One region of the Clostridium sp. Marseille-Q7071 genome, then DNA from elsewhere that is predicted to be linked to it. Evidence: a T-box and tRNA genes for the amino acid it is inferred to sense, from the RefSeq annotation. Region 1 holds a T-box; the other holds one or more tRNA genes.
What was found. A T-box is a leader RNA that pairs with one kind of tRNA and senses whether it is charged. The one in region 1 lies ahead of thrS (threonine--tRNA ligase), so its partner is inferred to be a tRNA-Thr.
Positions count from the first base shown of each region.

Region 2: it has a tRNA-Thr gene. The T-box ahead of thrS (threonine--tRNA ligase) is inferred to sense a tRNA for this amino acid. The anticodon was not compared.

Region 1 is NZ_CBCOPR010000001.1:1,362,870-1,367,756, forward strand. Features, by position in the region: gene thrS (threonine--tRNA ligase) at 1-1,417, opposite strand, end outside; T-box leader at 1,531-1,740, opposite strand; T-box leader at 1,915-2,124, opposite strand; gene ACWPW7_RS06445 (SH3 domain-containing protein) at 2,479-3,810, shown strand; gene ACWPW7_RS06450 (phosphatase PAP2 family protein) at 4,058-4,597, shown strand; gene ACWPW7_RS06455 (sigma 54-interacting transcriptional regulator) at 4,873-4,887, shown strand, end outside.
Region 2 is NZ_CBCOPR010000001.1:241,886-246,772, forward strand. Features, by position in the region: partial or broken gene ACWPW7_RS01080 (helix-turn-helix domain-containing protein) at 82-1,106, opposite strand; gene ACWPW7_RS01085 (PQQ-dependent sugar dehydrogenase) at 1,730-2,842, opposite strand; tRNA gene ACWPW7_RS01090 (tRNA-Tyr) at 3,165-3,249, opposite strand; tRNA gene ACWPW7_RS01095 (tRNA-Thr) at 3,258-3,332, opposite strand; tRNA gene ACWPW7_RS01100 (tRNA-Val) at 3,351-3,426, opposite strand; tRNA gene ACWPW7_RS01105 (tRNA-Tyr) at 3,433-3,517, opposite strand; tRNA gene ACWPW7_RS01110 (tRNA-Thr) at 3,526-3,600, opposite strand; tRNA gene ACWPW7_RS01115 (tRNA-Val) at 3,619-3,694, opposite strand; tRNA gene ACWPW7_RS01120 (tRNA-Tyr) at 3,701-3,785, opposite strand; gene ACWPW7_RS01125 (hypothetical protein) at 4,155-4,887, opposite strand, start outside.

The DNA of each region.
Region 1 (4,887 bases):
CTAAACAATCTTCTAGGTGAAAATCTATCTTAGGACCATAAAATGCACCATCGCCTTCATTAACTTTATAGTCATATTCAAGTTCTACAAGAGCCTCTCTAAGCGCTTCAGTTGCTCTATTCCATTCTTCATCGCTGCCCATACTATTTTCTGGTCTTGTAGACAATTCAACATGATATTTGAAGCCAAATACGCTGTAAACTTCATCTATTAGTCTTATTACTCCTTTAATCTCATCTTTAATTTGCTCAGGAAGCATAAATATATGAGCATCATCTTGAGTAAAGTTACGAACACGCATTAATCCATGTAGTGCACCGGATAATTCATGACGATGTACAAGGCCTAATTCACCAATACGAAGAGGTAAATCCTTATAGGAATGGAGACTTGTTTTATATACTAACATTCCTCCAGGACAGTTCATTGGTTTTATTGCATAATCCATTTCATCTATTTCAGTTGTATACATGTTTTCTCTATAATGTTCCCAATGACCACTTCTAATCCATAAATTCTTATTTAATATAACTGGAGTAGAGATTTCTTTATAGTCAGCTTTTTTATGGACTTCTCTCCAAAAATCTATAAGAGTATTTTTAAGCTCCATTCCTTTAGGCAAAAAGAAAGGAAAGCCAGGACCTTCATCAAGCAATGTGAAAAGCTCTAGTTCTTTACCAAGTTTGCGATGGTCACGTTTTTTAGCTTCTTCAATTCTTTCTAAATACTCATCTAAATCAGATTTTTTAGTGAAAGAAGTTCCGTATATACGAGAAAGCATTTTATTTTTTTCATTTCCTCTCCAATATGCACCAGCTAATTTAGTTAATTTTATAGCTTTAATATATTTTGTAGACATTAGATGAGGACCTGCACATAGATCTACAAATTCACCTTGTTTGTAAAATGAAATTATAGAATCCTCAGGTAAGTCATTAATTAATTCAACTTTATAAGGTTCATTCATTTCATTCATTAATTTAAGTGCTTCTTCTCTAGGAAGCTCAAATCTTTCAATTTTTAAATCTTCCTTAACAATTTTTTTCATCTCAGCTTCAATTTTTTCTATATCTTCAGAAGTAAATGGTTTTTCTAGATCAAAATCATAATAGAAACCATCTTCAATTGAAGGACCTATAGCAAGCTGAGCATTAGGATATAATCTCTTAGCAGCTTGAGCTAATATATGTGCCGTTGTATGTCTAAAAGCATTTCTCCCTTCTTCATCATTAAAAGTAAGAATGCTTAATTCACAATCTTTATCAACTATATAACGTAAATCTACAGTTTTATCATCAACAAATCCAGCGGTTGCTACTCTTGCAAGCCCTTCAGAAATATCCTTAGCAATATCTAAAACTGATAATGAGTTTTCATATTCTTTTATTGAGCCATCTTTTAATGTAACTTTAATCATTTTTGTTTACCTCCTTAAAACTATTGACAATTATAGATAATTCTCAGTAAAGCATGAGAATTATTAATTTATTTTTTAAATAAAAAACTCGCCTCTTTTCTATAAATAATTAGAAAAGGGACGAGATACTATACCCGCGGTTCCACCCAAATTGTATATCAAAATTATGATATACCACTTTAAAAATTTTAACGGATTTATCCGGACTTTATTAGAGTCACTCAGAGGCGGTCTTCAACTGGTTCTATTTAAGAATACTTTCAGCTAATGTATCCTCTCTCTGTAAATATAAGGCAGTTTACTCTTCTCTTCACAGCTTTATACTATTATTACTATATTTAAATAAACTTATTACTACTAAAATTATATAATATAAAAATAAATTTAAGAGAAGTATTCTAAAGTATTATATAATTTTTTATAGTTATTTACTTTTTATTTCTTTAAGAATTTTTTCAATAAAATAAAAAAACTCATCTCTTTTCCAAAATAATTAGAAAAGGGACGAGATAATTACCCGTGGTTCCACCCAAATTGTATATCAAAATTATGATATACCACTTTAAAAAAATTTAACGGATTTATCCGGACTTTATTAAAGTCACTCAGAGGTGGTTTTCAACTGATTCTATTTAAGAATACTTTCAGCTAATGTATTCTCTCTCTGTAAATGTAAGGCAGCTTACTCTTCTCTTCATTGCATTTATTATTTATTTAATAATAGCATATGCATATTATTAAAATTTGTATATTACAAATATATATTTATAATATTATATCACTTATAAATTTGATGTCAATAATAATTTCAATGAGAGATATAATCAGCAAGTATGTTATAACTATAGGATTCCACAGTAAAAATTTAATTTATACAATAATTCGACTTCTAAAATAAAAAATTGTACATAGTAATTAAGCATTAAAAAATAATACTTTTTGTATAAATTTAATCTTAAAAATATACTTATTTTTAAGATTAGTAAATATTAATCTACCATTAATGGTTTTATAATCCATGAAAAATTAATACAATATATAATAATATTGTATATAAAGAGGTGAGTGTACTGTTTACTCAATTTTCTTCAAAAGTTGCTAGGGTAAAAACAGAGATGTTATATCCTGAATTTTGGATAAATAATAGCAATACTTCAAAGAGGATAATAATATGTGATGATGAGATAAAGAGATATAATGAAAGATCTATGAAAGGTAATATAGTAGAGGATATATTTTTATTACAAAATTTTCTTGGTGGACAGGAATTACGGAACTTGATTTTATCTATAAGTAAACCTCATTCTACAATTAGATATAAAAATAGTCTTATTTTAGAAAAAGAATATTTTCTAAAATTAAGTAAAAATTTAAATTTAGAAGCTATAAAAGAAAAAAACTTAATACGGTATGGAATGGTTACAAGAAGATCACATATAAAATCTTATCCTACAGAGGATAGAATTTTTAAAAATCCAAAGGATTATGACTTAGATAGATTACTGGAAACGGCGATTAATATTTGCGATCCTTGTGTAATTTTACATGAAAGCAAGGATAAAGAATGGTATTTTATAAAAGCATATGCGTATAAAGGATGGATTAAAAGAAAAGATATTGCTATAGGAGAAAAGGAACCTATATTAAAATATACAAAAGCTAAGGAATTTTTAGTAGTTACAGGTAGAAGAATTTATACTGGATATAATCCTTTTGATGAAAGCATATCTATGATTCCTATAGATATGGGAGTAAAACTTCCATTAGTAAAAGAAGAAGATATTTTAGAAACTATTTATGATATGTATCCTTGTGGAAGTTATGTGGTATGGCTTCCAGTAAGGTGTTATGATGAAAGTTTAAAGTTTACACAAATATTAATTTCGAGAAGTGAAGATGTATGTTATGGATATTTACCTTATACAGAAGAGAATATTATAAGGCAAAGCTTTAAATGCTTAGGAGAAAGGTATGGATGGGGAGGAGAATTTTTTGGAAGAGACTGTTCCAGTTTAGTAGTAGATGTATTTAAGACTATGGGACTAATGCTTCCTAGAAATTCATCTCAGCAAGAGAAGAAGGCCATAGGAATAACTAAGTGTATAGAAAATATGACTATTGAAGAAAAGAAAAAAGTATTGGATACGATGACTCCAGGATGTCTTATGTATCTAGATGGTCATGTTGTAATTTATTTAGGTAAATATTATGATGAATACTTTATAATACATGATACTATAGGTTTTTATATCTCTAGAATATGTAGTGAGAAAAAAGGAGATTTATACCATGTTTCAGCTAAAGGAGTCGCTGTAACGCCGTTAACTTTAATTTATACTTCTGATGGAGAAAGTTATTTAAGCGCTATCAAAACAATAAAAATTTTCGGTTAACATAGTTAAGAATTTATAGTAAAATAATAATAATATATTTTACTATAAATTATGTTAAAAATCTTAAAAAAATAACAAGCCAGTATGTTAGTATATTTTGAATCATATTCCGTTGTTAGCGTATGTTCATAGTACAACTATGAGTAGAATCTGACAGCTTGTCTGATATAAAATACAATATATCTTTAATTTGTTATTTTCTTTTAGATAACTTATATGAGAATTTAAATGGGAGAAAAGATTAAATATGCTTAAGAGTATTCATGCTATTGATAAAATACTAATTGATTTTATACACCATGGATTAAGAAATCCATTATTTGATAAACTAATGCCAATTATAACTCATTTAGGTGATGGAGGAGTTATATGGATAATTATATCTGTAATATGTTTATTTAAAAAAGATTATAGACATATAGGACTGCTTTGTCTTAGCTCCTTATTATTAAGTACTATTTTAACAGAGGGTATAATAAAAAATGTGGTGGAAAGAGTTAGACCAATTATTAGATATCCTATATCAGATCCATTGATACACATACCTAAATCTTTTTCTTTTCCATCAGGACACACTTCATCATCTTTTGCAGTAGCTACAATATTATTTATATTATTACCTCAATACAAAATAATTCCTATAGTGCTTGCTGTACTTATAGGTTTTTCAAGAATTTATTTATATGTTCATTATCCTAGTGATGTATTTGTAGGTATGTTAGTAGGAATTTTAAGTGCCTTTATTATACTTTTAGGGTATAATTTAATAAGAAAAGATAAAGTTTAAATAATTATTATGAATTTTAAAAGCTTAAATAAAATCGTGACTTTGTCACGATTTTATTTAAGTATATGAATTTATAAAATTTTATTTTTGATTCAATATAAAAATTAATTTTACTCAATTTTTTATTTTATATAAAACTAGCTTAAAGCTAGTTAAATTATTGTAATATTTTTAATTTTAATTTAAAAGCAATTAGTAGTATTCTATAGTAACTAAGGGATATAGATTTACTATATAAATGCTAATTGAATTTATAAGGGTGGTAGGAGAAGAAGATGAACATTGGGGAA
Region 2 (4,887 bases), 1.1 Mb from region 1:
AAACTAAGAAACTGTACAAATCTAAGAATAAAACTTGCAAATAAGTGAGTATTACAAAATTATATATTTAGCAATTGGAAACTAAAGTGATGTAGTTCTATACTGTAATGGTGTTATTCCAAATTCCCTTTTAAATGCACAACAAAAATTACTTGGATTTGAGTATCCTACATCCAAAGCAATTTCATTAATTGACCTATCTGTATCCAGCAATAATGTAGCAGCACGCTGCAAACACATTTTTCGATGATATCTAAAGATAGTGTCTCCATATACAATTTTAAAGCCTTTAGCCAATTTGTTTCTGTTAAGAGCTAATTGCTTTGATAGGGTACTGACAGTTGGAAGTTCATATAAATTCGTCATTAGTATTTCTGGTACTTTTTTAATTTGATTGATTTCAAATTCACTCAAAGATACTTGCTCTATTATGTCTGTTCCGAGGATTTCATAGGATACTATTTTCGAGAATATTTCCATTACTTTACTTTCAAAAATAAAATTTTTGATTTTTTAGGCAAACTACAATTGAATATTTGTAAAAATACATTTCCAATTTCAGGAGATACTTTTATTCCTTGATAATACTGTTGTCGAAGTGTATTTTCCAATTGTTCTATTGTATCCTCCCAAAGTTCAATTCCACAACTTCCGAAATAAGAATCAATAGTCCCTTTTTCAGCAGTAATGGAGATCCCTTGATATTTCTGACCGGCACAATATCTTACTGAACCACATGTTCCTCGAGACATTGATACAGAAAGATCATTTGGAGTCAAACACATATTGCCGACCTTGGACTCTTTTATGGATAAACAACCAGCAACACAGTATTCTACTTCAAAGTATTCTTGTGATAAATCAAACTCTGTTATAATATCATGGTGGAAGACTACATCAAAAATTGTAAGTGTTACATTTCCCATTAGTTTATAAACTTTTATGCATCCTTCTCCATAGTTGGAATCTATATCATATATAGTTTCCTTGTCATTTTGATTGGCTTTGAAATCACGTATCGTTGAAAACCGCCTTCGCATTTCTGAATATTGCATAAGCATGTCTTCATATCCTTCTTTTATATCTATGTGAAATCTATATTCCATATTTATAATTGCCTTTCTAGTAATTAAAAAATATTTTACCATAAAACTTGATATATTCATTAAGTAGTTAGTTTTTGGTGGAGAATTAAGTCTCCAAATCACCAACAAGTTTACAGTCTGTACTCTTAACCACTTAGAAATCGTCTAAATTACAAAATCAACAGTACCAATAGGAGTTACAGCCTAATAATTACAGATAATACTAGCATAATGGAATTTTCTTGTCAATATTGCTTATATAACTCTCAAAATGATAAAATTTTTCTATTAATTCTCTATGAAAATAAGAAAAGACATCTTACTAAAGATATCTTTTGGGAAGTTAAGTAAATATAAATGCCATTGTTTTCTTGCTCTCTATGATTATTATCTGTAGCAATAGCATATTAAAATACTGTTAGTTTGAGAATTATGATTATTACAATCACCCCTATAGGAACAAGCTCACTATTAGATACAATCGGCCACGTGAGCACAATTTGGTTTTCTTTTGCCTATTTTTCTTTTTTTCAAAAGAAAAGCAAGTAGGATTAATGAACAAGAAAGATGTTGCATAATCCATGAGAGCAGCTCGAAAAATTTTTCACATGATACCATGAGCAAAGTGGTTTCTCTTTTGCTCTCTAAATATCACTTTTTTTCGGAATGAGCCGGATAATCTTATCATCATCTATATTAGGATTGCCCCTGCCATCCATATTACTAGTTGTCAGATAAATTGATCCATCTTTCGCCTGAATAACCTCACGCAAACGTCCATACTCACTTTTTAGCCATGATTCCACATTCTCCACTTCTGTTCCTTTTTCATTTAATGAAATTGCAAGTAGTTGTTCTCCACGCAAAGTAGCAACTAGTAATTTTCCTTGCCATGGTCCTTGATTTACGAAGGCAATACCAGAAGGTGCCCATGTATCTTCTCCGCTGTGTATCAAAGGTTTTTGTGTTACAACTTCTTTGGATTCTTCGTTTCCTTGAACGAGAGGCCATCCATAATTAGCTCCTGGTCGTATAATGTTTATTTCATCATGTCCTGTCTGTCCATGTTCTGATTCATACAAGATATCTTCTGAATTCCACGCTAAGCCTTGAGGGTTTCTATGCCCTAAGCTATAAACAGGTGAATTAATAATTGGATTATCTTCAGGAATACTGCCATCTAATTCTATTCGCAGTATCTTTCCCGCTGTGCTGGTTACCTCTTGTGCTAATGCAGAATTTCCTGCATCTCCTGTTGTTATATATAATTTCTGATCCGGTCCTATCTTTATCCTTCCTCCATTGTGAATTTGTCCACCAGGGATTTTATCTAGAAGAATCCGGTCAATGGTTGCCTTGTTATTCTGTTCAACTAATCTGACAACACGATTATAGATTTGATTACCCTCTACATATGAATGCATAACATACATATAACGGTTTTGTGAATAATTTGGATCTAGCACAATCCCCATTAATCCACCTTCCCCCTGACTTGTAAAGGGTGCACCAAATGTAATGAGCGGCTGAGTATTAAGTTTACCATCTTCAATTATTCTAATTGCTCCAGACCGCTCCGTAAAATACACTTTGCCTTCATCGCTTATCGCTATAGCCCACGGTACATATAGATTCTCAGCGATAATTTCAATCTCGTAAGGAAATTGCCTTGATGTGACTACATTAGCTTTGGCATTAGTTGCATTACGACTACGCAATATAATATTAGACAAAACATTGTAAATCGTTTCTCTCATACTATTATCCTCCAAATTTAAATAAATCCATATCTAAATGCATACTTTAATTATATTATAAGATATTTGTTTTAATGCATTATTGGCCATGCCTTAAAACTTTCACTAAAGCATCATTGAAAAATAGTAGAAATAAAGCAATATTTTCATATTAATAAGTTAATTTAAGGATTTCGTCTGAAAAACGAGGAATTTAATTCCAGTATACAAGCAATAAAAAACGTAGCAGACTTCTGACTGCTACGTATAAAAACATGATTATTTATAAAATAAAAGCTACATTTGAGCCCTCAAAATAAGGTAACAAATGTAGCTTTTTGCTTGGTGGAGGAGGACGGATTCGAACCATCGAAGCGAAACGCAACAGATTTACAGTCTGCCCCCTTTAGCCACTCGGGAACTCCTCCATATATTATGGAGCTGGCAATAGGAATCGAACCTACAACCTGCTGATTACAAGTCAGCTGCTCTACCGTTGAGCCATGCCAGCATATTATACAATTTTTAATGGTGGTCGCAACAGGGATCGAACCTGTGACCCTCTGCTTGTAAGGCAGATGCTCTCCCAGCTGAGCTATGCGACCATAATTTGGTGGAGGAGGACGGATTCGAACCATCGAAGCGAAACGCAACAGATTTACAGTCTGCCCCCTTTAGCCACTCGGGAACTCCTCCATGTATTATGGAGCTGGCAATAGGAATCGAACCTACAACCTGCTGATTACAAGTCAGCTGCTCTACCGTTGAGCCATGCCAGCATATTATACAATTTTTAATGGTGGTCGCAACAGGGATCGAACCTGTGACCCTCTGCTTGTAAGGCAGATGCTCTCCCAGCTGAGCTATGCGACCATAATTTGGTGGAGGAGGACGGATTCGAACCATCGAAACGAAACGTAACAGATTTACAGTCTGCCCCCTTTGGCCTCTCGGGAACTCCTCCACGTTATAAAACTGACTATTTAAAGTAGAACTTAAACTTATTCACTACAAATTAGCTACTCTACTATCAATGAATGCCAGTATTTTCACAAGTTCTTCAGAAAATTCCTGAGAACATTGACAAGGAATAGTATATAATTTTATAACTATTTTTTCAAGTTTTTTTTATACCGTTTTCAGTATTTATACTTTATTATCTCCATTTTTCTTATTTTTACTTCATATTTCGTATAGCTACAATTATTGTTTTAATTATATATGATTTATTTCAAAGCTAAAGATTCAATTAAATAATGTGCATCAAAATTCCTCAATACACGCTATTTGCTCATATTATGATTATTGTATATCTTATATATTAAATTAAAGTTTATTGCAACTCTTCTTTGTTTTTCATATTTAAAGCAACTGTTTTCATGTTTGTAAAGAATGAATCATCTTTAAAAAACTTTTCATATTTTTCACAAGCTTCTATACAATGGTCATATTGATCAGTGGATAAATAAACTGTTATTAAATCTTTAATATGATGTAATTGTGGAGTTACAAATAATAAATCATCTAAAAAATTATCTGTTTTATAGTTTAATACTTTATTTGTAAATATAGAAAATAAAAGTATTCCCGATATCCAAACATACTTTGCTCCCATAGCTCTAAATTCACTAATATCCCATCCACTTAGATGTTGTTCTGCATCATTACCATAGCATTCATCTTGTTTATAAAAAATATATGGTGTTGATATTATAACACTATCCGATGTCTTAAAGCATGCTTCTAATAGCTTTTTTCCATCTGATTTTTTCAAATGCTCTATAACATCTGCAAGTACTATTAAGTCATATTTAGGAAAATCCTTTTTATTTAAAATATTCATTGCATTACCAATATATATATTATCATAAATATAACCATGTATTGGTGTGATATATTTCTCATATATTTCTATTCCATCTATTAATATATTCCAAGGTGCATATCCACCATCATTATTCTCTCTTAAATCTAAATATTCTCTAACTAAAAATCCTATCTTGCCAAATCCAACTCCTATTTCTAGTATAGATTTAGGTTCCAAACTATAAATTGCAGGAATTAAA